Regions from separate parts of the Peribacillus asahii genome, predicted to be linked through region 1. Evidence: riboswitches for the same ligand, from Rfam matches in the RefSeq annotation. Region 1 holds a riboswitch; each other region holds the start of a gene.
The links. A riboswitch is a leader RNA that binds a small molecule or an ion and turns the genes downstream of it on or off. The one in region 1 is predicted to bind lysine.

Region 1 (10,317 bases):
ATTTATTACAGTGGCTAAAACGGAGGAAGAGGCACTTGCCAAACAGCGACAGCTGAATAGCCGTATTTTACCAGAAGTAGGTCTAGCCTATTTATCGAATTTCACCAATATTGATTTATCAGGATATGATGTGGATGCTCCGCTGCCGGAGTTTAGCACAATTGAAGATGAAACGAATCCGCGCATTCGCTACAATATCATTCGTGACATTGCAAAACGGGAAAATTTACAAACAATCCGTGAAATTTATGAGCGTATTGCGGGGGCACGCGGTCACCGGGAAATCGTTGGAACACCTGAACAGATTGCAGATCAATTAGAGGAGTGGTTCTTAAATGAAGGCGCAGATGGCTTTAACATTATGCCACCAACTTTCCCGGATGGCTTGAACGATATTGTTGAACTCGTAATCCCGGAACTACAGCGTCGAGGTTTATTCCGCACTGAATATGAGAGCGATACATTACGTGGAAATTTAGGACTTTCAGTACCTGTACATCCATCTAAAAAAACGGCACAAATAACAGGTAAGTAAAGGAGAGAATGCAAATGACTAAAGCAGTGATTATTAATGGAGGCAATACAAAGAAATCTCGTTTAACAGCTATTCAACAAAAGGTGGAAAGATTTTTTGAGCAAGAGGAAATCAACTTCCATTCGCTTTATGTACATGAGCTGCCAGCAACGGATTTAATTACAGCAAACTTTGCAAGCGAGGACATTCAGCGTGCTAATCAGCAAGTAGCAGAAGCAGACATTGTTGTCATTTTAACGCCTATTTATAAAGCTTCTTTTACAGGTATTTTAAAGACATATTTAGATTTATTGCCGCAAAAAGCATTAGAGGGAAAAATCGTTGTACCTTTGGCAGTAGGTGGCTCGTTTGGTCATCTTTTAGCCATTGAATATGCATTAAAGCCAGTATTATCGGTACTAGGTGCAACTGAAATTTTAAATCCGGTCTATGTTATTGATCAGCAAATTGAACGTTTAGCAACAGGCGGTTTCCGTATTGAGGCTGAAGCGGAGCAGCGATTAACCGCAGAATTACAAAAGCTGCTTAATGTAAAGATTAGTAGATTAGTTTAAGTAAAGTACTTTATACGATAAGGTTAAAAGGTTTATTTTAGAAAATTGTACTTAGAATAATAAAACCTTTTTAAATAAAAGTTCTTTAAGATATTCAAGTTACAAGAAAGTTATAGAGTTTTAGTTAAGGACGTTGATGAATTTAAACCGACGTCCTTTTTTGATACGTTTAGCATGGGTACAAGTAATAAATGCTTTTTGTTTCTAAAGAAGTTCGATAATTGTATAAAAAACTTGGGTTTACGATTTTTTATAGATATTTGTCTAATCAAATTTAATGACAGTTACATAGTGTGTGAGTAATAATTTGGGAAAGATGTGAAACGTTTGGATAATAATAGAAAAAATAAAATAGAGCAAGAAGTTAAAGTACACTGTTCTAAATGTGGCGGGAGGAAATGTAATTGCGTTAAAGTTAAGAAGAAACAAAAAGTCATAGAAGATAATAAAAAATTAATAGTTGAACAAGAAGTTGAGGTAAATATATTTAAAGGAGAAACGGGTTCAACAGGAGCAACATGAGCAATGGGTGCAACAACAACGTTTGGTTCGTTATATAGGTCTGATACTGTAAGAACCTTTGTACAAGGCGTTCCGATAGAGTTTGATTTTCCTAGACCCATTTCAAATACGAATCTAAATTCAGGAACCAATAGGATTATGATTTTAGTCAATGGTGTACATGAAATAACTGCAACTCTTACTTTTTTAAATACTGGAAGTGCGACAAGGTGAAAAAGTAACCAGTATAAAAATGACGTGTACCATTTTACACGTCATTTTTTACTTTCATTTAATAAATAAAGTAAGATACGAGTGCTAATCTCCCAGACAGTAATGTGATATGGGAGGTCAGTCCCTTTTTGGATTTCGCATAGATGATTCAAAACTTTCATTTATTAAAAAACTTTTTTAAGAAATCGTTTCTTCTTTTACATTCAGTACTTGCAGTGCTTGTTTTAAGGCACTTGTTTCTTCATCGTTTAGAGGAATGATTGGTAAGCGAACGCCGCCAACATTGGTCCCTTTTAGATTTAATGCTGCTTTTACCGGTGATGGATTTGGTGCAGCAAATAGTGCTTTTATAATTGGGAGAAGTTTGCGGTGAGCTAGAGCAGCTTCTTGAAGCTTCCCATTTTTGAAATTTTCAATCATTGCTTGCATTTCATTGCCTATAATGTGAGAAGCAACTGAGATTACTCCCGTGCCGCCAATCGATAATACCGGCAAAGTTAAACCATCATCACCGCTGTACAATGAAAAATCTTCCGGTGTTTGGCTAATAATTGCAGTCATCGCATCTAAGTTGCCGCTTGCATCTTTAATGGAAACAATATTTGGAATCTGTGCAAGGCGAACGACAGTTTCAACAGAAATATTGACAACGCTGCGTCCTGGTATATTATACAGCATAACCGGTAATGACGTTGACTCAGCAATTGCTTTAAAGTGTTGATATAATCCCTCTTGAGAAGGTTTATTGTAGTATGGAGCAACAAGCATAATTCCATCGACCCCTGCTTGTTCTGCAAGCTTCGTTAAATCGATAGAGGCTTTAGTGTTATAAGAGCCAGTACCAGCAATAACAGGAATTCTTCCATTCACAACTTCAACGACAAATTTGAATAATTCGACTTTTTCTTCCGTCGTTAATGTAGGGGATTCTCCAGTTGTACCCGCAACTACTAAACCGTCTGTACCATTGTCAATTAAATAATTGATTAAGTTTTTTGCAGCATTAAAATCAATCTCACCATTGTGATCAAATGGGGTTACCATTGCAGTTAAAATTTGTCCGAAATTCATTACTTCTCCACGTCCTTTAATGATTTTTATATAGAGGGAGAAGGGCGATTAACGATAAACGCGAAAAAGCAACAACGGGGCTTCGCTGCTGCAGTAGAAACAATATGTAACAAAAATTATTTCTGTGCGTAAGATAGCCCTCCATATAGTTTCCTATATGACAGTTCTGTATTTATTCAATAACAGAACCAGCTTCAAGAAATATGAGATTCTTTCCACTTCGGCAAATTCCCCTTTTCGCAATCGTCATTGGATCTCATCATCCTCCCAGTGCGTACTTATGGTCTTTGCTCCTCTATCCTTACTTCAAAAGAATATTGAAATAAGTGAATATTTAATTATGTTAGATGATACCAGTTTTTTTACTTGATTGCAATGAAAAGTTAGTGTTTGTCCCTTTTACTTTTTGAAGAATCTATGTCAACTAGTTTGAGAATATGACTATTGGTGTAATTATGATTACAGAATTTTGTGGAAAAACAACCAAATAATGGTACTATTATATGGTAACAATGAACTAGTGTTCAAATATAAAAGATAGGAGTGATTACATGATGTATAGTACCCTTGAGAAGCATGTAGGCAGCCGATTAATACGTCCAAATGATGCGCGTTATGATGAAGTAAGAAGGGTTTGGAATGCTGTAATTGATAGAAAACCAGCCGCAATAGTAGTTTGTGAGTCAGAAAATGATGTGATTGCAGCTGTACAGTTTGCGAAGGAAAATGAATTATCTATTTCGATTCGCGGTGGAGGACACCATGTAGCCGGCCTTGCTGTTTGTGATGATGGGGTAATGATCGACTTATCACACATGAGAAAAGTAACAGTAGATGAAAAGAGACAAGTGGCTGTTGTAGAAGGTGGAGCTACTCTTGGAGATATAGATCTTGAAACTCAAAAGTATGGACTGGCAGTTCCTACTGGGACGGTTTCCGAAACAGGTGTTGCCGGGTTAGCTCTAAATGGCGGTATTGGTTATTTAAGAGGGAAGTATGGGTTAACTTGTGACAATCTTGTTGGTGCAAGAGTCGTAACAGCGGACGGTGTTGTGCTTGAGGTTAATGAAAAGAATCATCAAGATTTATTTTGGGCAATTCGCGGAGGCGGCGGAAATTTTGGGGTCGTCACTAGATTTGAGTTTGCCTTGCATGCCGTAGGTCCAGAAGTGTTGGCTTTGGATGTGATGTACGATTTTAAGGATGCAAAAGACATCTTAAACAAAGCTCAACAATTTTTGGCTCAAGCTCCTGATGAAGCAGTTTCTCTTAATATAACAGCTGCTGTTCTGCCGCCTGCCCCGTTTTTACCTGAATTTTTACATCATAAAAAGGTAATCATGCTTTTAGGAATCTATGCAGGTGATGCGAAAGAAGGCCAAACAGTTATTCAACCGCTTCGCGAGTTAGCAGAACCAATTGTTGATCAAACAGGAGTAGTGCCATTTGTAGCGTTCCAAAAGAAGCTAGACCCAATGGTGCCAAAAACCGTACCTGTTTATGGAAGCTCTCTTTTCTTTGATGAATTGGATGATACAGTCATTGAGCAGCTCCTCTATAAAATAGACAATGCGCCGGCTCCAAGCATCCTTGTTCAGCTATGGGCACTTGGCGGAAAAATGAATCGAGTACCTGTTCATGCAACTCCATTTGCCATCCGAAATGCAAAGTTTGTCCTGTTGGTTGATGTAATGGCTATGGCTGGAGACGATGCTGTATGTAAACAATGGATAGATTCCGTATATGGAGGACTGCTCCCATTTTCCTACAAAAATGCCTCATATCTTAATGGAGTCGGTGTAAGCGACGATGTAACGACTAATGCATTTCAAGAAAACTACGAGCGCTTAGTAGAGGTAAAGAAAACGTACGATCCAAGTAATAGATTCCGTCATAACCATAACATTAATCCACAAGGATAATCTATTGGCTGTTAAGTATGTTCAAGCTTGGGGAACCACAGATTCAGAAACAGTTGTTATTAGTATCCTGACCGAGCAGAAGAAATCATTGAAACTGGTTTAGAAAAGGTTGCAGGAAACTTCTAAATGAATATTGTGTAGCAAACCAGCATAGTCATTTGTGCTGGTTTTATTTTGTGGTTAAAGGTTTCTTCAATGTGAAAACATTAAACGGACCAAAAAATCGATATCATAGAGTGCATCTAAAGATAAAGAACCAGTTAAAGTGATGCCCGATGCGATAGCGATTAATACCAGATTATATTCTATTCCACCCTTATCTGAAAACAAACCATTTTTTCTGTGTACAGTTATAATGGCGACAATCATTGGGATAATAATTAATACAGCAGCCAACGGCATAAATAATCCTTTGAACATACTTAATGTTGTTAATGCCAACATGCTTATCTTATTTTTAATAAAAGGAGGAGTCAATCATGGTTAATGATAAGGAACTTGATATACAAACGAAAATGGAGACTCTTTTTACAACTACTTGTGGCACATGGGAAAATTGTACAGATTCAAACATTCAGTCGTTCTTAGAACAATGCCAGGAAAATAATATTGACCCGCAATATTGTATGAGTTGGGTAGAACAGCATAAATCAGAAATACCTGACTGGCAAGATGTTTCCAAAGTATCGCTTGACTGGGTGAATCAACATACTTCAACTGGCTCGCCCGTTTCATTTAATGAATAGAATCCTCATTAATCAGTGGAGAGACTACTTGGCTCTCCACTTTAATCATGAAGTCTGTGAAAGGGACGACAGTAAATATTGAATGTCATGCTGCCGAATTTGGAGTTGGTGTTTTGCTTCTTTTTATTTAATAGAAAAATAGTTTAGAAAATTGGCTAGGCGGGGATTCTTGGATGTTCAGGATTTCAGCTTTTTTTCGTTTTTAGTGCTTTTAGGTATTTTCGATTAATTTCACGATTAGCGTGTCCTATATTAACGGCTGCTTTTACAAAATCTATATTAAAATTAGTGAAAAAGTATAGACGAAGTGTATACAACTGCAGTTAGTTGCTTCATTGACAAATGACTAAGTGTTAGTAAAAGTGTTAATTTCCATTATGAAAAGAAAAGTGTATGGGAACAGTTTTTCAAACGAAAACATTCCACTTTTTGTAAAAATGATATATAGTCTTATAATAGTTTAAATGGATAAATGTAAAGTAAGGGAATAGTAAGATTGCTCAAGAAGTCGTAAAGTGTCTAAAACTGGGGCTTGAGATGGAGGTGACTGATTATTAATACAGCACGTGGGCGAAAGAGCCGGAGTTTATTGGTAATCTAGAAGTAAAGTGCTATAACAAGCTAGTCTACTAAAGGGATGGATGATCGAGATGAAGAAGGATGTTTGAAAAATTAAATAGTATTCTAGGGAGATTTTTACCCATTATGATACCTTTAGTAGTTTAGAAGAAGCTATTGAAGTAAATAATGATGTGGAATTTGGTCTATCCAGTGCGATTTTCACTGCTGACGTTAACCGAGCCTTCCAAGCTATGAGAGATTTGGATACAGGAATTGTCTATGTGAATGCAGGAACATCAGGGGCTGAGATTCATCTTCCATTTGGCGGAACGAAAGGGACTGGTAATGGTCATCGAGATTCTGGTGAAGCATCCTTAGATGTATACACTGAATGGAAATCTATTTATGTCGATTACAGCGGTAAACTACAAAGAGCTCAAATTGATAATTATTAAACATCAGTATTAAAAGAATAGTTTATTTTAATATACCTGTATTGAGGGGCACATCATCTCAATACAGGTATATTTGTTGTATTGTTAAGTTCAAGTAATCTATTCTCACACGCATAGGATCCAAAAATCACAGCGTGTTCAAATGCATATCTTTATTTGCCATCCACGATTTCTTTTAGAATCTCATAAGACCGTTTTTGTTTGTTACCATCATAAATATATGATACAGCCATAATTTCATCGACGTTATACTTCTCTTGAAAACTCGTCAACTGTTTTCGAATCGAATCTTTATTTCCTAACAGAGTCACACTGGACATTGATGCAGCCATTGCTTTTTCAGGCTGACTCCAAATGTGATCCATATTTTCAACAGGAGGTTGTAACGGTGTTTGAGATCCGCGAACAACATTTAGGAAAAACTGCTGCATGGTGGTTGATTCGAATGTAGCTTCTTCGTCGCTTTCAGCGGCAATCACATTCAAGCAGACCATCATATATGGAGAGTCTAAGTATGGAGATGGCTGGAATCGGTCGCGATAAATAGAAATAGCTTCCTCCATATATCTTGGTGCGAAGTGAGAAGCGAATACATAGGGCAAGCCTAATTTAGCTGCTAGAACGGCAGAATCCGTCGAAGAACCGAGGATATAGATTGGGATATTTGTTCCAACACCTGGATAAGCTTTTACATAACTTTGAAGCTCTTCAGGTCCGAAATACGTAAGTAATGCCTGAACATCGTTCGGAAATGTATAGACAGAATCCTTTTGAGCTCGTCTTAGTGCATTTGCGGTCATCATATCCGTGCCCGGAGCTCGGCCAAGACCTAAGTCCAATCGATTAGGATAGATGGTTGCCATCGTTCCGAATTGTTCCGCAACAACTAAAGGGGAGTGGTTAGGCAGCATAATTCCTCCAGACCCAACACGTATATGTTCTGTATGCTCTAAAGTGTGTTTAATTAAAATAGAAGTCGCTGAACTCACTAATGTTGGTGTGTTATGATGCTCAGCAATCCAATATCTTGTATAGCCCATCTTCTCAGTCGCTTGCGCTAAATCGACCATTGCCTCGATAGCTTCTTTCGCACTTTGTCCTTCACGAATAGGAGCTAAGTTTAAGACTGATACAGGTATTTGTATATTTGACATGTAAATGTATCCTTTCTTCATGCAAGTGTCACTATTATAGTAACAATTAGAACAGTGGAAACAAACTTAAATGCTTGGGTAGAAAAATAAATAAAGGAATAAGTGCCCTAAGGTTTATCGCTTTCTTTTTAACGCAAACAATGTATTACCTCTTGCAGCTCCGTTCCATATATCCGGTACAACCGATTCTATTTTGAAAATAATAGAATCTTAATTCATCAATAAGTTTTACGTAAATAAGCTTTAAATCCTTTTGTTTTAAGGAGTTGGAGGCGCATTAAATGAACCGCATTTTCGTAACAGGATGGGATTGTTAAATACAGGATTCTGCTATAGGATGGATACATTTTACATAGTAAAAATTATTCTATCTTACATTTTTGAATAACTTTTAGATTTCTATCCATTCTATGTAATGATTTGAAGAAGTTATGTTTTATTAGTATATTTTTTCATAAAACCTTTTTGCGAATAGACGGTGAAATGTTTCATTTCGAAATCTTTATAAAAGATTGATACTATTGAGATAGAGTTAATAGTATATTCTAAAAATATCCATAGCAAACGATAAAATTATTTTGTGTATTTATTCTTATAACCTAATGATTATATATTTTAAAGGGATTCGATTATAGCGTACAAGTTGCTGGTATATACAATTAATAGGAAAAAATAATTATATATTGAATAATAAAAAAGTATTTAAAAATTCGGAAAATTAGTTGACGGTATAGATAATCGTAAGTAAAATGAAATGGAATAAATGAAATCGATTCTCAATATCATTATTAATAAATTAACAGAAAAGGTGGATATCAATCATGAAGTTATCAAAGTTATTTAAGCCTTTGCTAGTTAGTGCTGCACTAACAGTCGGTCTAGCTGGTTGCGGTGGTACAGATGAAAGTAAATCCAAAGACGAAGAAACAAAATCTAAAACAACGGAAAATCAAGAAGTAAATATCTATACGGCAAGACATTACGAAGCTGATGATGAGATTTACAAGAAATTCACAGAAGAAACAGGCATTGAAGTGAATGTGATAAAAGGAGAAGCAGAAGAGCTGATTGAGAGAATAAAGCGTGAAGGCGAAAGTACAGAAGCTGATTTATTTGTAACAGTAGATGGCGGAGTCCTTGCTAACGCAAAGCAAAATGATATTTTGCAACCTGTGACTTCAGATGTTATTAATAAAAACGTACCTGAAAACCTTCGCGATGCGGATAATAACTGGATTGGGTTGGCGACAAGAGCACGTATTATTGCTTATGCAAAAGATAGAGTTTCACCGGAAGAATTGTCTACATATGAGGATTTAACAAGCGAGAAATGGAATGGGAAATTGTTAGTTCGTTCTTCAACAAGTTTATATAACCAATCATTGCTTGCCTCTTTCATTGAGTTAAACGGTGAAGAAAAAGCAGAGCAATGGGCAAAAGGAATCGTGAACAATTTTGCTCGTCAGCCAGATGGCGGTGACCGTGACCAAGCTAAAGCGATTGCTGCAGGCACTGGTGATGTTGCGATTATGAACACATATTATGTTGGTCTGCTTGCAAACTCAGAAGACCCAGAGGAAGTAAAAGTTGCTGACAGTATCGGAGTCTTTTTCCCGAACCAAGAAACAAATGGTACTCATGTGAATATCAGCGGAATTGGTTTAACAAAGTACAGTGAAAATGAAGAAAATGCAGTTAAGCTTATTGAATATATGACGGACGTTGAAGCTCAAGAATTTTTAGCAGCTAATAACTATGAATTCCCAGTAAATCCTAATGCAGCTAAGCCAGAATTGCTAGAGAGCTGGGGAGAGTTCAAAATGCAAGAGCTAAACTTTGATACTTTAGGGGAGCATAATCAAAAAGCAATTGAGATCTTTAATAAAACAGGCTGGAAATAATCATGAAGGCCGAATTGCTCAAACGTAAGGTGAAAAAAGAATTTAATGGTTGGTGGACCATTAGTTTAGTTGGGGCGGTAGTTATTCTACTGCCCATCCTTTTTATTTTCTCCTCGATATTTCAAGAACCAAATGAAAACTGGTTTCATATTCGTCAGTATTTATTGGGGAATTATGTTGCAAACACGATTATCCTTGTCGTTTTGACTGGTGTATTTACATCCTTTTTAGGTGTAACATTGGCGTGGTTGGTCGCAGCCTATGATTTTCCCTTAAAGCGTTTTTTTCGTTGGGGACTAATGCTGCCGCTTGCAATCCCGACTTTTATAGCGGTATATACTTATCGGACGATGCTGGGTTATACCGGGGTCGTTCAAACTACGTTAAGGAACCATTTTGACTATCAATTGAAGGCAGAATGGTTAACCGTTTCGGGAATAAGTGGAGCCGTTTTTATTTTTACTCTGTTTTTATTCCCTTATGTGTACATGATAACGAGAGCATTTCTTGAAAGTCAAAGTACATCATATATCGAGAATGCAAGGCTGTTAGGACGAAAACCGTTAGCTGTCTTTTATAAAGTAGTTCTTCCTCTTTCAAGGCCTGCTATTGTTGGAGGTACTGTTTTAGTTATCTATGAAGTGCTGGGGGACTATGGAGTTACTAGCTATTTAGGTATTCAT
Region 2 (10,317 bases), 2.2 Mb from region 1:
ACGCTGACCACTCCTAGGACTAAAGTCGCTGAGGTTCTTTCTCACCAATATCCCACTTACCACCTTCCATAAGAAGAGGCAGAGGCGAGACTTGGGTGAGCAACACTTGAGAGAAAAACAGTCTTTCAAGAGGGCAAGGTCGGTGTCAGCGCACCGTAATGGGATTTCTTTTCTCAAAATCTCCAATTGTAAGTAAATGGTAATTGTATTATAATAGAAATGATTAGTAAACTTGGATTAAGGGAGGGGTTAAATGAGCAATAAACCATGGCAACAGATGTATCCAGAGGGGATACCGACGACGTTGATTTATGATGATAAGCCTGTGCAGACATATTTAAAGGAATCTGCTGTGAAACATCCTTATAAAGCATCTATTCATTTTATGGGTAGAGAGCTTACATTTAAGGAAGTGTATGAATCTTCTTTAAAGTTTGCTGCTTATTTGAAAGAATTAGGTCTTGAAAAAGGTGATCGTGTTGCTATTTTATTGCCCAACTGTCCACAGGCTGTTATTTCGTATTTCGGTATTTTGATGGCTGAAGGCGTTGTTGTACAGACTAATCCCACATATACAGAACGAGAGTTAGAGTATCAAATGAAAGATGCAGAAGCGAAAATAATTGTCACGATGGATATTTTGTTTCCGCGTGTTGCAAAGATTGCCCCGAAAACGAATATCCAACATATTATTGTAACCGCTATCAAAGACTACCTTCCTTTTCCAAAAAACCTTATATATCCTTCTATTCAAAAGAAACAATACGGTATCGTTGTAAAAGTAGAGCATGCTGGCAATCATCATTTATTTAAAGAAGTGATGAAGCAGGATGTACCAGAAGAAATATCTAGTTCATGCGATATCGACCATGATGTAGCCCTATTACAATATACAGGGGGGACAACAGGATTTCCAAAGGGAGTTATGCTGACTCATAAAAACTTAATCGCAAATACGAAGATGTGTCAAGCTTGGTTATATAAAAGCAGACCAGGTCAGGAAAAGGTGCTTGGTATTTTGCCGTTTTTTCATGTATATGGCATGACAACTGTATTGCTGCTGTCCGTTTTGGATGGCAATATGATGCTTCTTTTACCGAAATTTGATGTAGAAACGGTGTTAAAAACGATTCATAAGCACAAACCGACAATATTTCCTGGAGCACCGACTATTTATATTGGAATTTTGAATCACCCTGATTTGAAGAAGTATGACCTTTCTTCTATTAAAGCCTGCCTAAGTGGTTCCGCTCCTCTACCTCTAGAAGTACAGGAACAATTTGAACGGGTCACAGGCGGAAAATTAGTAGAAGGATATGGGCTTTCTGAAACGTCTCCTGTCACACATGCTAACTTTATTTGGGATGAACCGCGTGTAAAGGGGAGCATTGGAGTCCCTTGGCCGGATACGGAAGCCGCGATTTTATCGTTAGAAACAGGCGAACCATTAGGGCCGAATGAAATAGGGGAGATTGGTATTAAAGGTCCCCAAGTGATGAAAGGGTATTGGAATCGCCCAGAGGATACGGAAAATACATTCAAAAACGGCTGGCTTTTAACAGGAGATTTAGGCTATATGGACGAACAAGGCTTTTTCTACGTTGTGGAACGTAAAAAAGATACCATTATCGCAGGCGGTTTTAATATTTATCCGAGAGAGATTGAAGAGGTTCTATATGAACATGAAGCGGTGCAGGAAGTAATAGTCGTTGGAATTCCTGATCCATATCGTGGTGAAACGGTCAAAGCTTATGTCGTTTTGAAATCTGGTCATACAGTCACGGAACAGGAGCTTAATGAGTTTGCTAGAAAGCATTTAGCCGCCTATAAAGTTCCGCGCTTATATGAGTTTAGAGAAGAGCTGCCCAAAACAACGATTGGGAAGATTTTACGTCGAGTGCTCATAGAAGAAGAGAAAAAGAAATGGGCTGAAGATGAAAAGAAAGCATAATCGTATTATGCGGAGCGATAATTTTTGGCTCCGTAACTATAATTAGGTTGTACAAGTTATCCTATAAATGGGTTTATTTTGTAAAATTGTTATTGACAGTAATAAAATACCACTTTATTATAGAAACATGAATGATTATTCATTCATGTTTCTGAAAGGAGACAACTAGTGAAAAGTAGTAGGCCAAAGTATATGCAAATTATTGATGCAGCCGTTATTGTTATTGCTCAAAATGGTTACCATCAAGCTCAAGTATCAAAGATTGCTAAGCAAGCGGGAGTAGCAGATGGGACAATCTATCTTTACTTTAAAAATAAAGAAGATATTTTGATTTCATTATTCCGGGAAAAAATGGGTTACTTTGTTGAACAGATTCAAGAAGGTATTAAAGAAAAATCCAGCGCAGTGGATAAATTGTTTGTCTTGATTCAAAAACATTTTCAAATCCTTTCAGAAGACCCGAACTTAGCCATCGTGACTCAATTAGAATTAAGGCAATCTAATAAAGAATTGCGTCATAGGATTAATGATGTGTTAAAAGGATATTTAAGCCTTGTGGATCGAATCGTTATCGAGGGAAAAGAAACGGGAGAATTCAGGTCTACCCTTAATGTCAAGCTCATGAAAAATATGATTTTTGGCACAATGGATGAAGTAGCAACAACTTGGGTGATGAATGACCAAAAATATTCACTAACAGATCTTGTCCCAGAAGTTCATCGATTATTAACAAATGGTTGTAGTTCTAGTAATTAACGATGTTTAGATAAGAGTGACGATATCGTCGCTCTCAACTAAACTCGATAATGAAGCTCATTTTCCGAATGGAAAAGAAGAGTGAATACATATCAAGTGCTTATTGATGACTTGAGAATTCAGCAACCAAGATGGAGGAGAAGAAATGGAGTACTTAAAGCTTGCAGTTGAGGACCATGTTGCTTTTATTACGATTAATAGAGCACCTGCAAATGCACTTTCTACAGGAATGATTAAGGAGATATCCGAAGCCTTAGATGAAATCAGTCAGAATGAAGAAGTGAGAGTTATCTTGCTCCACGGTGAAGGAAGATTCTTTTCAGCAGGAGCAGATATTAAGGAAATTACTGAAATTGAAAATGGTTCCGCATTCTCTGCCTTAGCTGAGAATGGACAAGCAGTATTAGAAAAAATCGAAAAATTCCCAAAGCCGGTCATTGCTGCTATTCACGGAGCTGCATTAGGCGGTGGTCTTGAATTAGCGATGTCTTGTCATATTCGCTTAGTAACAGAACAAGCAAAGCTTGGTTTACCAGAACTGCAATTAGGTTTAATCCCAGGTTTTGCAGGTACACAACGACTTCCACGTTATGTAGGTACAGCCAAAGCTGCGGAAATGTTATTTACAAGTGAACCGATTACAGGAGTTGAAGCTGTCCAATATGGTCTAGCGAACCGAGCTTACTCCGATGAAGAATTACTTCCAAAAGCGAAAGAACTAGCTTTTAAAGTAGCGAAGAAAAGCCCTCTTGCTCTAAAAGCTATTATTGAACAATTAAACTATTTAAAGCATGACTCTTATTACAAAGGTGTGGCAAATGAAGTAGCACAATTTGGAACAATTTTCGAGTCAAACGATGCAAAAGAAGGAATTAGTGCATTCATTGAAAAAAGAGAACCGCTTTTTACGGGTAAATAAGTAAAAAAACGTAAAAAAATATATTTTTTTCTAAAATATTAAAGGAATTTGTTGGATTTTGAAGAATACTTACTATATATGGATTTTGACTTTTCAGAATCTTAGGAATTTAAAACACTCAGGAGGGATTATCGTGAACATTTATGTATTACTGAAAAGAACATTTGATACAGAAGAAAAAATTACGCTTTCTAACGGCAAAATCAATGAAGAGGGCGCTGAATTTATTATTAACCCTTATGATGAGTATGCTGTGGAAGAAGCGATTCAAGTACGAGACGCTCAAGGCGGCGAAGTAACGGTTGTTTCTGTCGGCAACGAAGAAGCTGAAAAACAACTGCGTACGGCTTTAGCAATGGGTGCCGATAAAGCAGTGTTAATTAATATTGAAGATGACGTAGAAAATGTAGATCAATTTACAACAGCGAAAGTATTGGCTCAATACTTAAAAGATCAAGAAGTAGATCTTATTATAGCAGGAAATGTAGCGATTGATGGCGGTTCTGGTCAAGTGGGACCACGTGTTGCAGAACTTCTTAATATTCCTTATGTAACAACGATTACAGATTTAAATATTGCAGGTACAACAGTAAGTGTTACGCGTGATGTAGAAGGGGATTCAGAAACAATTGAAACGACTCTTCCATTGTTAGTAACAGCACAACAAGGTCTAAATGAGCCACGTTATCCTTCTTTACCAGGAATCATGAAAGCGAAGAAAAAGCCGCTTGAAGAATTAGAATTAGATGATTTAGATTTAGAAGAAGATGATGTGGAAGCGAAAACAAAAACAATCGAAATCTTTTTACCACCTACAAAAGAAGCAGGAAAAGTACTAAGTGGTGACATTTCTGCACAAGTTGGTGAACTTGTTCAATTATTACGCAGTGAAGCAAAAGTCATCTAATTATTAGAGATTTTGAAATAAACAGACGAGTGAATAGATAAAAAAGAGCGCAGGAGGTTTTTATAATGGCTAGCAAGTTTCTTGTATTAGGAGAAGTTCGAGACGGTTCACTAAGAAATGTATCATTTGAAGCAATTGGTGCCGCAAAAGTTGCTGCAGACGGCGGAGAAGTAGTTGGTGTGTTAATTGGAGAAAGCGTTCAAGCTTTAGGAGTGGAGTTAATTCAGTATGGTGCAGACCGAGTGGTCGTTGTAGAAGATGCTAAACTAGCTCAATATACTTCTGATGGTTTCTCACAGGCTTTGCTTGCTGTGATTGAAGCAGAAAATCCAGATGGTTTAATTATTGGACATACTTCATTAGGAAAAGATTTAGCACCAAAAATAGCTGGAAAATTAGAAGCAGGCTTAATCTCAGATGTTACAGCTCTTGAAGTAGCAGGCGGAAACACTGTGTTTACTCGCCCGATTTATTCTGGTAAAGCATTTGAGAAGAAAATTGTCACAGGCGGTTTAGTTTTTGCAACGATTCGTCCAAATAACATTGAACCATTACAAAAAGATGAGTCTCGTTCAGGGGATGTTGTTACACTGTCTGCGAATATTACAGACTTACGTACAATTATTAAAGATGTTGTTCGAAAAGCAAGTGAAGGTGTAGATCTTTCAGAAGCAAAAGTTATCATTTCTGGTGGTCGTGGTGTGAAAAGTGCAGAAGGCTTTGAACCATTAAAAGAACTTGCAGAAGTTCTTGGTGCAGCAGTTGGGGCTTCTCGTGGTGCTTGTGATGCAGATTATTGTGATTACTCTTTACAAATTGGACAAACTGGAAAAGTTGTTACACCGGATTTATATATCGCATGTGGGATTTCCGGAGCTATCCAACATTTAGCAGGAATGTCTAACTCAAAAGTAATCGTTGCTATTAATAAAGATCCAGAAGCAAACATCTTCAATGTTGCTGACTACGGTATTGTTGGTGACCTATTTGAAGTCGTTCCACTTTTAACAGAAGAATTTAAGAAGTTAAAAGTAAACGCTTAAATTATAGAAATACAAAAGGTATTCATCGGCTCGTCTGATGAATATCTTTTTGTGTACATATACATAGATAGTTTTGGGGAAATTAGCGATGAAGCAAATTAATAGCACGAACGTAATCATCAATGGTATACTGTTTTTGATTATTTGAGTAAATATGAGGAGGATTTTATAAATGGCTATTGTAAATGCAACTGATCAAACTTTTGCAACTGAAACAAACGAAGGTGTTGTTCTAGTTGATTTTTGGGCTCCGTGGTGCGGACCTTGTAAAATGATTGCTCCTGTTCTTGAAGAGCTTGATAGTGAAATCGCTGGTAAAGCGAAAATCGTTAAAGTGGATGTTGATGAAAACCAAGAAACAGCTGGTAAATTTGGTGTTATGAGTATTCCAACATTAATCGTTCTTAAAGACGGTGAGGCTGTCGATAAAGTAGTTGGTTTCCAACCAAAAGAAGCTTTAGCTGAACTTCTTGCTAAACACGCTTAATGATTGCAAAGAAATCTTCGAGTCTGAGACTTGGAGATTTTTTTTTGCTTTAAGAAAGTTTAATCGTTTTTAAGGATTAAACTATTAAGAAAAGACACTAACTTTCGCTATTACAGGTGATAAGTTTTGTTTTTAGTCTCTCACAATGTAGATGTTATTTTTTAAGATAGGAGTATTTCCTGTATAGTAATAACAAGAAGAAATAATAAGGCGGGGGAGTTCATGAATCAGCAAATCAAGAATAAATTAGCCCTTCTTCCAGATCAACCTGGCTGTTATTTAATGAAGGACCGTCAAGGGACAGTTATTTATGTCGGGAAAGCAAAAGTTCTTAAAAATCGTGTGCGTTCTTATTTTACAGGCTCACATGATGGGAAAACGTTACGACTTGTAAATGAAATTGAAGACTTTGAATACATTGTCACATCCTCCAACATTGAAGCTCTTATTTTAGAGTTGAACTTAATCAAACAATACGATCCAAAATATAATATTATGTTGAAGGATGATAAAACGTATCCATTTATTAAGCTTACAGCAGAGAAGCATCCTCGCCTTCTTATTACAAGGAAAGTGAAAAAAGACAAAGGGAAATATTTTGGTCCGTATCCCAATGTGACTGCTGCTACTGAAACGAAAAAACTGCTTGATCGAATCTATCCGCTTCGTAAATGCGATACGCTGCCGAATCGGGTATGCCTTTATTATCATTTAGGTCAGTGTCTTGCTCCTTGTGTGAAGGAGGTAGAGCAAGCACAATATACGCAAATTGTAGATGAAATCAATCGTTTCTTAAATGGCGGACATGTCGAAATAAAGAAGGCGTTAACAGAGAGCATGCATGCCGCTGCTGAAGAATTAGATTTTGAGCGAGCAAAGGAGTTACGTGACCAAATTGCTCATATTGATGTTACGATGGAAAAGCAAAAGATGATGACGAATGATTTTACAGATCGCGATATTTTTGGGTTTGCCTATGATAAGGGTTGGATGTGTGTGCAGGTGTTTTTTGTACGTCAGGGGAAATTAATTGAACGTGATGTTTCGCTTTTTCCAGCTTATAATGAACCAGAGGAAGAACTGCTTACCTTTTTAGGCCGTTTTTATGAAATGGATCATCACTTAAAGCCGAAGGAAATTTTGATTCCAGAGACAGTTGAGGCAGACCTAGCGGAACGTCTTCTCAATGTGAAAATTATTCAACCAAAACGTGGTCAGAAAAAGGACATGCTTGATTTAGCGAATAAAAATGCTAAATTAGCACTACACGAAAAATTCTCTCTTCTTGAACGAGATGAGGAACGATCCATAAAGGCTGTCGAGAATTTAGGAAAGCAGTTAGGAATTTATACACCTCATCGTATTGAAGCGTTTGATAACTCCAATATTCAAGGAACAAATCCTGTATCTGCACTAGTTGTATTTATAGATGGGAAGCCAGTAAAAAAAGAATACCGCAAATATAAAATTAAAACGGTGCAAGGGCCGGATGATTATGAATCGATGCGGGAAGTTGTACGCAGAAGATATTCACGTGTGTTAAAAGAAGGGCTGCCACTACCGGATTTAATCATTATTGACGGGGGAAAAGGACATGTTGAAGCGGTTAGGGATATTTTGGAGAATGAATTAGGCCTCGATATACCGTTAGCTGGTCTAGTAAAGGATGAGAAGCATCGTACATCTGAATTGATGATAGGGAATCCGCTTGAAATTATTCCACTTGACCGACAGAGTCAGGAGTTTTATTTATTGCAGCGAATTCAAGATGAAGTGCATCGATTTGCGATAACCTTCCATAGGCAACTTCGTGGGAAAAATGCGATTCATTCACAGCTTGACGATATTTCAGGAGTTGGTGAGAAGAGGCGTAAGCAATTGCTTAAATCATTCGGTTCGCTAAAAAAAATAAAAGAAGCCTCTATTGAAGAGCTTGTTCAAGCAGGTATGCCCGAAAAAGTAGCAGAGGCCATCTTCCAAAAATTTCAGAAATGAACTTGATTCACTTTCTCCTCTATGCTATACTCAAGAAGAATTTTGAACATGACAATTAAAGAGTGCTGATAGAGGTGCGAGATTCAAGAGTAGAAACCTAGAGAAGTATGAGCTTCTGTGAAAGGTTTTGAAAGGGGAAATCGCCGAAGGAAAACAAAACTCATACTTTGTTTTTCTGGTTTGACATTGAATAAATGGCAGACTGTCAGGAAGAATTTCCTGGAGAGCTATCTCACTGTATTTGCCGTATTTATAGTATTTTTCGCGGACAAAGCAATGAGATATATCTCGTTGCTTTTTTTGTGCTTGTACATATCAAATTCAGTTTAGTGTAAACAACAGAGAGGATGAATGAATATGCCAATTATTGTACAGAAGTTTGGCGGTACATCCGTCGGAAATGTCACAAAAATTAAAAATGTGGCAAGACGGGTCATGGAAGAAGTAGAGAGAGGGAACGATGTCGTTGTCGTCGTGTCAGCGATGGGCAAAACAACGGATGAATTGGTAACAATGGCAAAGGAAATTACAGATAATCCAAGTAAGCGTGAAATGGATATGCTGCTGTCAACAGGTGAGCAGGTTACGATTTCTTTACTAACAATGGCCTTACTTGAGCAAGGTCAGCAAACGATTTCATTTACAGGGTGGCAAGCAGGAATCCAAACGGAAGCAGTCCATGGCAATGCACGCATTTTACAAATTGATACAAAACGTATGGAAGCGGAATTACAAGCAGGGAAAGTGGTTGTCGTTGCTGGATTCCAAGGGGTAGATGAGGAAGGGAACATTACGACATTAGGGCGCGGAGGTTCAGATACAACAGCTGTTGCACTAGCTGCAGCACTGAAAGCGCAACGCTGTGACATTTATACGGACGTAACCGGCGTATTTACGACGGACCCACGCTATATTAAAGAGGCGAGAAAGCTCTTATCGATTTCATATGATGAAATGTTAGAACTTGCAAATTTAGGAGCTGGCGTACTTCACCCACGTGCGGTAGAGTTTGCCAAAAATTACCACATTCCACTAGAAGTACGTTCTAGTATGGAGAAAGAATCAGGGACGATTATTGAGGAGGAAGCAACAATGGAAGAAAATTTAATTGTAAGAGGTATTGCTTTTGAAGATAAAATTACACGTGTGACGGTGTTTGGTTTACCGCGTACACTTAGCACTTTATCAACCATTTTTACAACGCTTGCAAAGCATCATATTAACGTAGATATCATTATTCAAACAATGACATCTGAAGAGACAACAAATCTTTCGTTTTCAATTAAAAGTGAGGCTCTTCAAGAAGCTCTTCAAGTATTGGAAAGTAATAAACCGAACCTTGAGTTTGAAAGAATCGAAACAGAAGATGGCTTAGCGAAAGTATCAATCGTTGGTTCAGGTATGGTCTCAAACCCTGGAGTCGCAGCTGAAATGTTTGAAGTGATGGCGAACACGGGAATCCAGGTGAAAATGGTTAGTACATCAGAAATTAAAGTGTCAACCGTTATCAATGAAAAGGAAATGGTTAAAGCGGTAGAAGCTCTGCATGTTGCCTTCAACTTAGGTGCCCATTCAAAAACGTTAGCTTAATTAAAGAGGTGTAAAACAGACTTACTTTATCGTAAGTCTGTTTTACAGCACGATTAAAGTGGATCTTTTGGATCCCATTGAACCGTGAAAATGACTCTTTTTGCGCGTTTTTTAATTTCAGCAACTGCTTCACTGCTGCATTTTTTTTGAAGGGCGCTCTGCTCAGCGAGGAATCCAGTTTCTAGTTGGAAATGGCAGTCCGAATAGAGCTCTAGGCGGCGATTGATAATTTCTCCGGTTAAGGTGAGTTCCATTTCATTTTTTGTTTCTTTTTCGATGATTAAATCACCCCAGCCAGCACTTTGAAAAAATGCAACCACTTCACCCATACTACTCAAAGGGAACTTTCTAGCTAACTGTTTCCCAGTCCAATAAAGGATTTGGTAGGAGTCTTGTCCGAGGATATTATCTAAGACAATTTCTCGAATGAGTTCATAGCCAAAAGTAGGAATTTGAAGTTCGTTTATTACAGAGTCTTCTAAAGTTTCTGCGAGATTTTTTTTCATTGTGAATCGCCTCTTTCTGTAAATCTATTATAAACAATTTTCATTTTGATGCTGTACTATTTTTTAAAATATTTTCGGAAATTATTGGAAAATATTAACATACTATTTCATGATATAGATACCTATAATAATAATTTTTGTAAAAATTTAGATAATTTAGAAT
Region 3 (10,317 bases), 1.8 Mb from region 1:
TCTCAGTAGGCAAGTTTTTTTAGGTATTGCTCTGACTGAGCATATTTAACAGTTTTTCTTTTTATAATAGGGATAGAAGGGAGTGGCTGAAATGGAGAGAAGATGGTGGAAAGAGGCGGTTGTCTATCAAATTTATCCACGAAGCTTTATGGACAGCAATGGCGATGGAATTGGTGATTTACAAGGCATTATGATGAAGCTCGATTATTTGCAAACGCTTGGTGTCGATGTCATTTGGCTATCTCCAATTTATCAATCTCCTAATGATGATAACGGGTATGATATTAGTGATTATCGCTCGGTTATGAGCGAATTTGGAACAATGGCTGATTTTGAACGGTTGTTAAAGGCGCTTCATGAGCGTGGAATGAAGTTGGTGATGGATCTCGTTGTCAATCATACGTCAGATGAGCATGAGTGGTTTGTTGAATCAAGGTCGTCTAAAGACAATCCGAGGCGAGAGTATTATATATGGCGCCAAGGCAGGAATGGACAACCTCCTACGAACTGGGAATCTGTATTTAAAGGGTCTGTCTGGGAATATGATGCCAATACAGATGAATATTATTTACATTTATTTAGTAAAAAGCAGCCGGATTTGAATTGGGAAAACGAAGCGGTACGAAAAGAAATTTATGAAATGATGAAGTGGTGGCTGGATAAGGGAGTCGATGGATTCCGAATGGATGTTATTAACTTGATTTCCAAGGACCCTGCTTTTCCAGATGGATATGTGTATCCAGGAAAACAGTATGGAGACGGTAGTCCTTATATTATGAATCGCCCTTGGTCTCATGAGTTTTTGCAAGAAATGAATCGGGAAGTATTGGCGCATTACGATATTATGACAGTTGGTGAGGCACCTGGAGTTAATCCAGATCAAGCGAAATTGTATACAGGGCAAAAGCGGAATGAATTACAAATGGTATTTCAATTTGAACATGTCGATTTAGGAGGAGGACCAGAAGGGAAATGGAGCAATGGTCCGTGGAAGCTGACTGATTTGAAACATATTTTAACGAAATGGCAAAAGGGGTTAGAGGAGGATGGCTGGAACAGTTTGTATTGGAATAATCATGATCAGCCACGAGCCGTTTCTCGATTTGGTGATGATGGCATGTATCGAGAAGTTAGTGCCAAAATGTTAGCTACTTGTCTTCATATGATGCAGGGCACTCCCTATATTTATCAAGGGGAGGAACTTGGGATGACCAATGTGGCCTTTCATCAGTTAGATGAATATCGAGATATTGAAACAATCAATGCTTATCACGAGCTCGTATACAGCCGAGGATGGTCACATGATCAGATGATGGCTGCTATTCATGCTCGCGGGCGTGATAATGCGAGAACACCGATGCAGTGGAATCACTCTAAGCATGCAGGTTTTACCTCGGGTACTCCATGGATTGCAGTAAATCCTAATTATTTACAAGTTAATGCCGAAGAATCTATTAATAATCCAGCCTCCATTTTTTATTATTATCGAACATTAATTGGATTGCGAAAGAAATATAGCATTATTGTCTATGGTCGTTATGATTTGCTTTTTCCAGAAGACGAACGTATTTTTGCGTATACGAGAACGTTAGGAGAACAAAAGCTGCTTGTACTTTGTAATTTCACAGCTAATGCGGCTGACTTTTTCTTACCGAAAGAATTTATTCACAAATCAGCTAAGCTATTAATTAGTAATTATAATCAGAGGAATGAGGATGAAATAAACGAGGCTCCACTACGCCCTTATGAATGCCGTGTGTATTATCTATAGTAGAACCTATAAAGAAAGAACCCGATATACAATATCAGGTTCTTTCTTTAATATTATTCAGCTTTAAAGTCGCATTCCTCAAGAGGAATTAATTTTGTTTTATGTTTAATTTTATACCCAATCCATACAATGAAGAATAGGACTAAGCCAATGTACGAGACAAGCATAGAATTCCAGTCAATTCCGTCCGTTGAGAACGCTTGATATCCTTGTCCAATAATGATGATGATACAAAGAACCAATGCTAATATTGGGCCGAACGGGAATCCTTTTGCACGATATGGTAAATCATCTAAACTATGTCCTTGAGCAATGTAAGCCTTACGGAATCGATAATGAGCAATAGCAATTCCGACCCATGTTACAAAACCAGCCATACCCGAAGCATTTAATAGCCAAATATAAACGACGCCATCTCCAAATAAAGAAGCGGAGAAAGCAAGTGTACCGACTAATGCTGTGACAATAAGGGCATTCACAGGAACGCCGCGTTTGTCTAATTTACCAAGGAATTTAGGTGCCTTTCCATCGCGGGCTAAATCCCAAAGCATACGCGTAGATGCGTACATACCAGAGTTTCCAGCGGACAATACAGATGTTAGAATGACTGCATTCATAACAGAAGCAGCGAAAGCAAGACCGGCTCTTTCAAATACAAGTGTAAATGGACTAACCGCAACGTCATCACTTAACAGACGGGCATCTGTAAATGGAATAATCATACCAATAACTAGAATGGCTAAAATATAGAATAAAATAATGCGCCAGAATACGGATTTAATAGCTTTAGGAATATTTTTCTCAGGGGCTTCACTTTCTCCTGCTGTTACGCCAAGCAGTTCAGTTCCTTGGAAAGAGAATCCGGCAACCATGAATACACCAAGGATTGCGAAAAATCCACCGTTAAATGGACCACCATCTGCCACGAAGTTAGAGAACCCGATTGGATCGTTTCCTCCCATAATGCCAAAAATAATAAGGATTCCGGTAACAATAAAGATTACAACCGTTACAACTTTAATCATGGCAAACCAAAATTCCGCTTCCCCAAAGCCTTTAACGGATAAGTAGTTGAATAAAAACATAATCACTAGTGCCAATCCGCTCCATAGAAGAGACGGGCTGTCCGGGAACCAGAACTTCATAATAAGAACAACGGCCGCTAGTTCTGCAGCAATTGTAATGGCCCAGTTATACCAGTAATTCCAGCCAATGGCAAAGCCAAAGGATGGATCAACGAACTTAGATGCGTATACGCGGAATGAACCTGCAACTGGCATGAAGGCGGCCATTTCGGCTAGACTTGTCATTAAGTAGTACACCATAAGCCCAATAGCTGCATATGCAACAAGTGCTCCGCCAGGTCCAGCTTGATGAATAGCTCCTCCACTAGCTAGGAATAAACCAGTCCCAATTGTTCCACCTAAAGAAATCATCATTAAATGACGAGCTTTTAGATTCCGTTTTAATTGGGAAGGGGGTGTTGATAAGTTTGAATTTTTCATACATGTAACACTCCTTTTAAATTAGAAGGAAAGGACATTAGAAAAACACGAATTATCGCTCCTAATGGCGAAAGTCGATGTCTTTTTTATATTTAAGAGAAGTTAAACTTTCTTAAAGTATAAAAAAAACAGCCATCGAAAGATCGACGGCTGTTTTCTATAAACCCGTGTAATCCTTCCGAAGATAGCTCCCCACGTTGTTTCAGCAACGTGACAGTAATGTGCCTATTCGGTCACACCACCAGCAAGATGACCCCAAGAAAATCGTCTTGCTTCGGCAACTTATCCTTTTAAACGAAGTCATTGATATTCTTGTATCTCACTCGTTCTACTTTTATAAGCCGCAGCCTCTACCCCATCGGTTAATGAGGAAATATGCATTTTTTTATTATAGTAGAATTATAATCTAGTGATTTAAATAGTGCAATGATAACTTATTGGAAATGGCTTATAGTTACGATTTCAGTTTTCTGAATATTCAATATAAATAGCTGTTTTGTGAATATTTTCAACTGATTTCTCAAAGCATTCTATTATTATTCTGGAATATAAATCATTTAGGTAATTCAATAAAAAAGTAAAAAAGGGTTGCACTTTTGCATATAAATTATGTATATTATAAAATAAGTTTACCTAAGGAAACTTTTTAGTGCTTGACCATCAAAAGTGGTTCAATCTGTATTTTTTTATTCTTATTTTTGCATTAAGGAAACATTTATAACTACACGAAAAAGGGGGATGTTTATGAAATTCATATGGAAGTCAATGGCGAGTGTTATGTTTGTTTTTCTTTTATTAGTCGGGTGTTCAACGGAGACGGATAATCAAACGGAGGGCAAGCTTGTAGTAGTGGCGACAACGGGAATGATTGGAGATTTAGCTCAAAATATTGGCGGAGAGCATGTCGAGGTGACAAGTTTGATGGGGTCAGGAGTCGATCCGCATTTATACAAAGCAACTCAAGGAGATGTCAAGACACTTGATGGGGCAGATATGATTCTATATAACGGTCTTCATCTTGAAGGGAAAATGGAAGAGATTTTTGAGCAAATGGGCGAGCAAAAAACGACGATTGCGGTTTCTAAAGATATTGCTAAGGAAGAACTGCATGAAGTAAAGGCTGGGCAATATGATCCGCATATTTGGTTTGATGTTACGCTGTGGATGCAAGCTGCCGATACGGTCAATGAAGCATTAATAAAGGAAGATCCAGCCAATAAAGAAAGTTACCAAAAAAATTATGAAGCATATATTGAGAAATTAAAAGAACTACATGAATATGTTCAATCTGAAATCAATACGATTCCAGAATCACAACGTGTACTTGTTACAGCGCATGATGCATTTGGCTATTTCGGTGCAGCGTATGGATTAGAAGTGAAAGGGCTGCAAGGAATGAATACCGTATCCGAATACGGTTCTAAAGATGTCACAGATTTACGTGATTACTTAGTAGAAAAACAAATTAAAGCGATCTTCGTAGAAACGAGTGTTCCTAAAAAAGCAATCGAAGCCGTTATTCAAGGGGCTGAAAAGCAAGGGCATACTGTGAAAATTGGAGGAGAATTATTCTCAGATGCAATGGGAGAAAAAGGAACAGAAAAAGGAACGTATCTTGGAATGGTGCGTCACAATACCGATACGATTGTAAATGCGTTGAAATAAGGAGGGGTTTGGATGCCTAATGTATTAAAGGTAGAAGATTTTACAATTGCTTATCATAAAAAGCCAGTTATTGAATCTGTTTCTTTTGAAGTACCAGAAGGTAAGTTAATTGGGATTATCGGGCCAAATGGGGCAGGGAAATCCACTTTAATTAAAGGAATTTTAGAACTTGTTCCGCGCATTTCCGGGAAAGTAACGATTCAGGGAAAATCATATAGAGCGATGCGAAAAAACGTAGGCTATGTGCCGCAGCGTGAATCTGTTGATTGGGATTTTCCGACGAATGCTTTAGATGTTGTGATGATGGGGCGTTACGGCCACTTAGGATGGCTAAAGCGCCCTGGCAAGGCGGAAAAGCAAAAGGCGTTAGAGTGCTTAGACAAAGTAGGGATGGTTGATTATGCAAATCGACAAATTAGTCAGCTATCAGGCGGGCAACAGCAACGAATTTTTTTAGCAAGAGCTTTGGCGCAGGAAGCCGATTTATATTTTATGGATGAACCATTTGTTGGTGTGGATGCAGCAACAGAGAAAGCGATTATTCAATTGCTTATGGAGCTAAAGCAGAGTGGCAAAACGGTGCTTGTCGTTCATCATGATCTTTCAACAGTAAAAGAGTATTTTGACTGGACGATTCTACTGAATAAACAGCTTATTCAAATAGGACCGACAGAAGAGGTGTTTACTCCGGAGCATTTACAAAAAACGTACGGCGGTAAACTTGCGATTTTATCTGATTCACAATCAGGATTGTTAATAAATTGAGGTGGAATCAATGAGTATATTAGAGGTCCTTCGTGACCCGAACACACAGTGGATTTTACTTGGAACGCTTTTGCTCGGTTTAAGTAGTGGTGTTATTGGAAGCTTTGCTTATCTTAGAAAACAGTCTTTACTTGGAGATACACTTGCTCATGCAGCGCTTCCGGGTATTTGTATCGCTTTTATTTTAACCGGGGTTAAATCGATTTCTTTCTTTCTTTTTGGAGCAGCTATTGCTGGGATGATTGCGGTATTCTTCATTAGTGTATTAACAAAATATAGTCGAATTAAGCAAGATTCGGCGCTTGGGATTGTATTATCTTCTTTCTTTGGATTAGGTATTGTTTTATTAACACAAATTCAACAAAGTTCTTACGGAAATCAGAGTGGATTGGATAAATTTTTGTTTGGACAGACGGCCTCTATGGTCATGACCGATGTGTATGTGATGATGGGGGTGTCGCTTGTTTTAATCTTAGTTTGTACGCTGTTTTTTAAAGAATTTAAACTTTTATCTTTTGATCCAGGTTTTGCAAAGGGAATCGGTTTACCTGTCTTGTTATTGGATTATATCATTATGCTATTAATTGTTGGAGCGGTTGTGACTGGAATTCAAGCGGTTGGCGTTGTATTGATGGCAGCTTTACTCATCACACCAGCTGTTTCAGCTAGGTATTGGACAGAGCGATTACATGTAATGGTGATATTATCTGGTGTGTTTGGTATGGTAAGTGGAATAAGTGGTACGCTGCTCAGCGCAACTGTGAACAATTTACCCACCGGTCCACTGATTGTTCTTTCGGCAACGGGGTGGTTTGTACTTTCCTTATTATTTGCTCCGAATCGCGGCGTGGTAGCGAAGCTTTGGCGAAGGGGAGATACGAAACGGAAATATGAATTAATGCGTAAACTGCAAAAACAAGGAGTGCATCGCTATGAATGATTTTTGGATTATCCTTGTTGGAGCACTTGTTGCTTGTTCTTGTAGTGTTGTCGGTTGTTTTTTAGTGGTCAGAAAAATCGCGATGGTGGGGGATGCGATTAGTCATTCCGTATTGCCTGGAATTGTGTTAGCGTTTCTGTGGAGTGGATCAAGAGAATCTATTTTCATGTTAATGGGAGCTGCGCTACTTGGGCTATTAACTGTTTTTTTGATTCAACTATTTCAAAACTCAGGTGTTCAGGGGGATGCAGCGATTGGTGTTGTATTCACATCGCTTTTTGCTATCGGTGTTTTATTAGTTAGTTTGTATACGCAGCAAATTGATTTTGACTTAGAACATGTTTTGTATGGGGAGATTGCGTATACGCCGTGGCATATGATGACGATTGCAGGTCAGGATATGGGCCCGAGGGCCATATGGATGGTTGGAAGCAGTTTCCTCATTAATATAGTTCTCATCTTTGTATTCTTTAAGCAGTTTAAAATTTGTTCATTCGATGCAGCGCTGGCAGCAGCAATGGGAATTCCCGTGATGTTTTTTCATTACTTATTAATGAGCCTTGTTTCCGTAACAACGGTCGCAGCTTTTGATAGTGTCGGTGCGATTCTTGTCGTGGGTATGCTTATTATTCCGGCTGCCACAGCGTATTTATTAACAGATCAATTACATCGAATGATTATAATCAGCATGGTTGTGGGCATTTTAAGCTCGGTAGTCGGCTATTACGTAGCGACTGCTTTAGATGCTTCGATTTCTGGATGTATGGTATGTGCTGCGGCGCTATTTTTTACTTTAGCGTTTCTATTCTCACCGAGCCATGGGCTGATTAGCCGGGTTTGGCGTCGTAAAGTTTCATTTAAGAGCATCTAAATGATGTACGGGTATTCACTTAGGTCATTTTTAGCTCACAGTTTTGAAGTTTAGCGTAAGCTGATTAGTTCTTTCTGGACATAAGCTGCTTCTGTTTAAGGGGCGAGGCATTATGTTTTTTAAGAAGAATTAAGGAGCTTGCGCTTTTCTTAATGTCTAGCTCGCTGTGAAAAAGATGAAAGCCCTTGAAAGGCAAAGGGCTCCTTCCGGGTCTTTCCCTATTTTCTTCACGAGCTGGTCGAGCCGATTCCGCTTTTCTTATAACTTCTCCTTCGATATAGTTGTGATTTTGACTGTATAAAGTATAATGAGTAAGTGTGTTATTTTACTTTATATCTACAGTAAGATCCTTGCTAGGGGAGAGTTAGTATGCAGGAACAAAATAATTTTTCGTCGCGTATAGATTTTGGGTTAGTTACCATTTTATTGTTACTGTGTATTACAAGCTGTGTAGCCATTTATAGTGCACAATCAACAGGACAATATTCAAGTAACTTTTTACTGAAACAAATTATTTCTTATATGGTTGGAGTCGGGATTGTTTTGGGAGTCATTACATTAGACTCTGATCAATTAAAGAAAATATCTTGGTATGCATACGGCTTTGGGCTGTTTGTACTCCTAATGCTCATCATTATGCCAGAAAGCATTGTCCCTCGAATTAATGGAGCAAGAAGTTGGTTTAAATTCCCAGGGTTTGGTACGATTCAGCCTTCGGAGTTTATGAAGGTATTCCTCATTTTGGCGCTTGCAAATGTCATTCACACACATCATTTGAAAAATTCGTTGAAAACAATTGAAACGGATTTATGGCTGCTCGGTAAATTAATTTTAGTTACTATGGCGCCGTTACTCCTCATTATGCAACAGCCGGATTTAGGAACCTCTCTTGTACTATGTGCTATTTTGGCAGGGATGATTTTTATTTCAGGAATATCGTGGAAAATATTGCTGCCGATTGTTTCAACAGCGGTTTTGCTTATTTCTACCATTTTTTATTTTATTTTATGGCAGCCTGATTTAATTAAGAAATATTTAGGTGTTAAAGAGTATCAGTTTGGACGTATCTATTCTTGGTTGGATCCGTATAACTATTCAAGTGCTGAAGGGTTTCATTTAATTAAATCGTTACTTGCAATTGGTTCAGGTCAAACATTTGGAAAAGGACTTGGCTCACGCGAGGTATATTTACCTGAAAGTCAAACCGATTTTATTTTCAGCGTTATTGGTGAAGAATATGGTTTTATCGGTTCTAGTATTGTGATTAGCTTATTTTTCCTATTGGTGTATCATATTACGAAAACAGGGATGGAAACGAAAAATAATTTCTACACGTATATTTGTGTCGGTGTAATTAGTATGCTGACGTTCCACGTGTTCCAAAATATTGGGATGACAATCGGAGTTATGCCGATTACAGGGATTCCGCTGCCTTTTATTAGCTATGGAGGTAGTTCGTTGATGGGAAATATGATGGCGATGGGCTTAATCTTCAGTATTCGTTATCATCATAAGAAATATATGTTCTAAAAAAGTCGACTTTTGTCGACTTTTTTAATTTAGGTTCTATTAAATAATATTGTTGGTAAAACGGTAGGAGCCAAAACTCAACATCTTCTTATAACAAACCTTTAGTTTAGATAAAGACTTGTAATGAGTCTTGAAACTACATGATTCACGCTATCCTATTTTTTAAATTGGTTATTTTGACTGTTTACTTTATTTTTTCCATGACGATTTTCTCCGCCAGGTCCAGCATCGCCTTTGACGCTGGCTGCACTAACAGCAGCTTTCGATGGTTGATGTTTCTGCTTCATAATTGTTGTCACCTCCAGTAATCACTCCTTTTATGTTTTCTAATTGGTGTGAAAATAATCAAAAAATAACTTGAAAAATTTACTGTTTAATCATTGAAAATTTTACATAAATATCCTATTATTAAAAGTAACAAAAGATTTTCACTTTTTTTTGCTTTTTTTTGCTTGAAAAATGAATGAGTATTCATTCAATACACTGCGTAAGGGGGATATGAGCTTGGTGCGACAAATACGAAAGGCTGCTGTTTTAGGATCAGGAGTTATGGGATCAGGGATTGCGGCACATCTCGCTAACATCGGCATTCCGACTTTATTATTAGACATGGTTCCTCGGGAACTCACAGAGGATGAGAAGAAAAAAGGGCTAACGCTTGAGGATAAATCCGTTCGAAATCGTATCAGTCAAACGGCGCTTTCAAAGCTATTAAAGCAAAAGCCAGCACCGTTAACATCCAAAAAAAATCTAGCATTCATTGAAGCAGGAAATTTTGAGGATGATTTAGAACGGTTAAAAGATGTTGATTGGGTCATTGAGGTCGTTGTAGAGAATTTGGCAGTGAAAAAGAGCATATTTGAAAAAGTGGATCAGTTTCGGAAACCGGGCAGTATCGTTTCTTCAAATACATCGGGAATTTCTATTGAAGCGATGGCAGAGGAACGTTCAGAAGATTTCCAAAAGCATTTCCTTGGCACGCATTTTTTTAACCCTCCGCGTTATTTGAAGTTATTGGAAATTATACCAACGAAAGCAACCGATTCCACGGTATTTGCTTTTATGAGGGAATTTGGTGAAAATGTGCTTGGTAAAGGTGTTGTTGAAGCAAGGGATACACCGAACTTTATTGCAAATCGTATTGGCACATATGGCTTACTCGTGACTGTTCGTGAAATGCTAAAAGGCGGTTACAGCGTAGGAGAAGTGGATTCTATCACAGGTCCGCTTATCGGCCGACCGAAGAGTGCGACATTCCGCACGCTTGATG

Region 2: it holds a riboswitch for lysine, as region 1 does, so the genes downstream of both, BAOM_RS18635 (aspartate kinase) here and dapA (4-hydroxy-tetrahydrodipicolinate synthase) in region 1, are expected to answer to the same signal.
Region 3: it holds a riboswitch for lysine, as region 1 does, so the genes downstream of both, BAOM_RS21025 (amino acid permease) here and dapA (4-hydroxy-tetrahydrodipicolinate synthase) in region 1, are expected to answer to the same signal.

The regions. Positions count from the first base shown of each region.
Region 1 is NZ_CP026095.1:1,188,972-1,199,288, forward strand. It holds gene BAOM_RS05920 (LLM class flavin-dependent oxidoreductase) at 1-535, shown strand, start outside; gene ssuE (NADPH-dependent FMN reductase) at 550-1,089, shown strand; gene BAOM_RS05930 (hypothetical protein) at 1,417-1,611, shown strand; gene BAOM_RS05935 (hypothetical protein) at 1,615-1,824, shown strand; gene dapA (4-hydroxy-tetrahydrodipicolinate synthase) at 2,002-2,895, opposite strand; lysine riboswitch at 3,022-3,201, opposite strand; gene BAOM_RS05945 (FAD-binding oxidoreductase) at 3,447-4,817, shown strand; gene BAOM_RS05950 (hypothetical protein) at 5,010-5,213, opposite strand; gene BAOM_RS05955 (hypothetical protein) at 5,297-5,563, shown strand; partial or broken gene BAOM_RS05960 (aldehyde dehydrogenase family protein) at 6,280-6,579, shown strand; gene BAOM_RS05965 (LLM class flavin-dependent oxidoreductase) at 6,732-7,733, opposite strand; gene BAOM_RS05970 (Fe(3+) ABC transporter substrate-binding protein) at 8,555-9,634, shown strand; gene BAOM_RS05975 (ABC transporter permease) at 9,637-10,317, shown strand, end outside.
Region 2 is NZ_CP026095.1:3,782,755-3,793,071, reverse strand. It holds gene BAOM_RS18670 (AMP-binding protein) at 254-1,951, shown strand; gene BAOM_RS18665 (fatty acid metabolism transcriptional regulator FadR) at 2,120-2,707, shown strand; gene BAOM_RS18660 (enoyl-CoA hydratase) at 2,853-3,626, shown strand; gene BAOM_RS18655 (electron transfer flavoprotein subunit beta/FixA family protein) at 3,760-4,533, shown strand; gene BAOM_RS18650 (electron transfer flavoprotein subunit alpha/FixB family protein) at 4,599-5,576, shown strand; gene trxA (thioredoxin) at 5,749-6,063, shown strand; gene uvrC (excinuclease ABC subunit UvrC) at 6,286-8,058, shown strand; lysine riboswitch at 8,120-8,296, shown strand; gene BAOM_RS18635 (aspartate kinase) at 8,416-9,648, shown strand; gene BAOM_RS18630 (YslB family protein) at 9,702-10,154, opposite strand.
Region 3 is NZ_CP026095.1:4,249,505-4,259,821, reverse strand. It holds gene sugE (quaternary ammonium compound efflux SMR transporter SugE) at 1-9, shown strand, start outside; gene BAOM_RS21030 (glycoside hydrolase family 13 protein) at 92-1,771, shown strand; gene BAOM_RS21025 (amino acid permease) at 1,825-3,276, opposite strand; lysine riboswitch at 3,454-3,637, opposite strand; gene BAOM_RS21020 (metal ABC transporter solute-binding protein, Zn/Mn family) at 4,021-4,941, shown strand; gene BAOM_RS21015 (metal ABC transporter ATP-binding protein) at 4,954-5,706, shown strand; gene BAOM_RS21010 (metal ABC transporter permease) at 5,717-6,646, shown strand; gene BAOM_RS21005 (metal ABC transporter permease) at 6,639-7,517, shown strand; gene rodA (rod shape-determining protein RodA) at 7,887-9,047, shown strand; gene BAOM_RS20995 (YuzL family protein) at 9,203-9,337, opposite strand; gene BAOM_RS20990 (3-hydroxyacyl-CoA dehydrogenase/enoyl-CoA hydratase family protein) at 9,552-10,317, shown strand, end outside.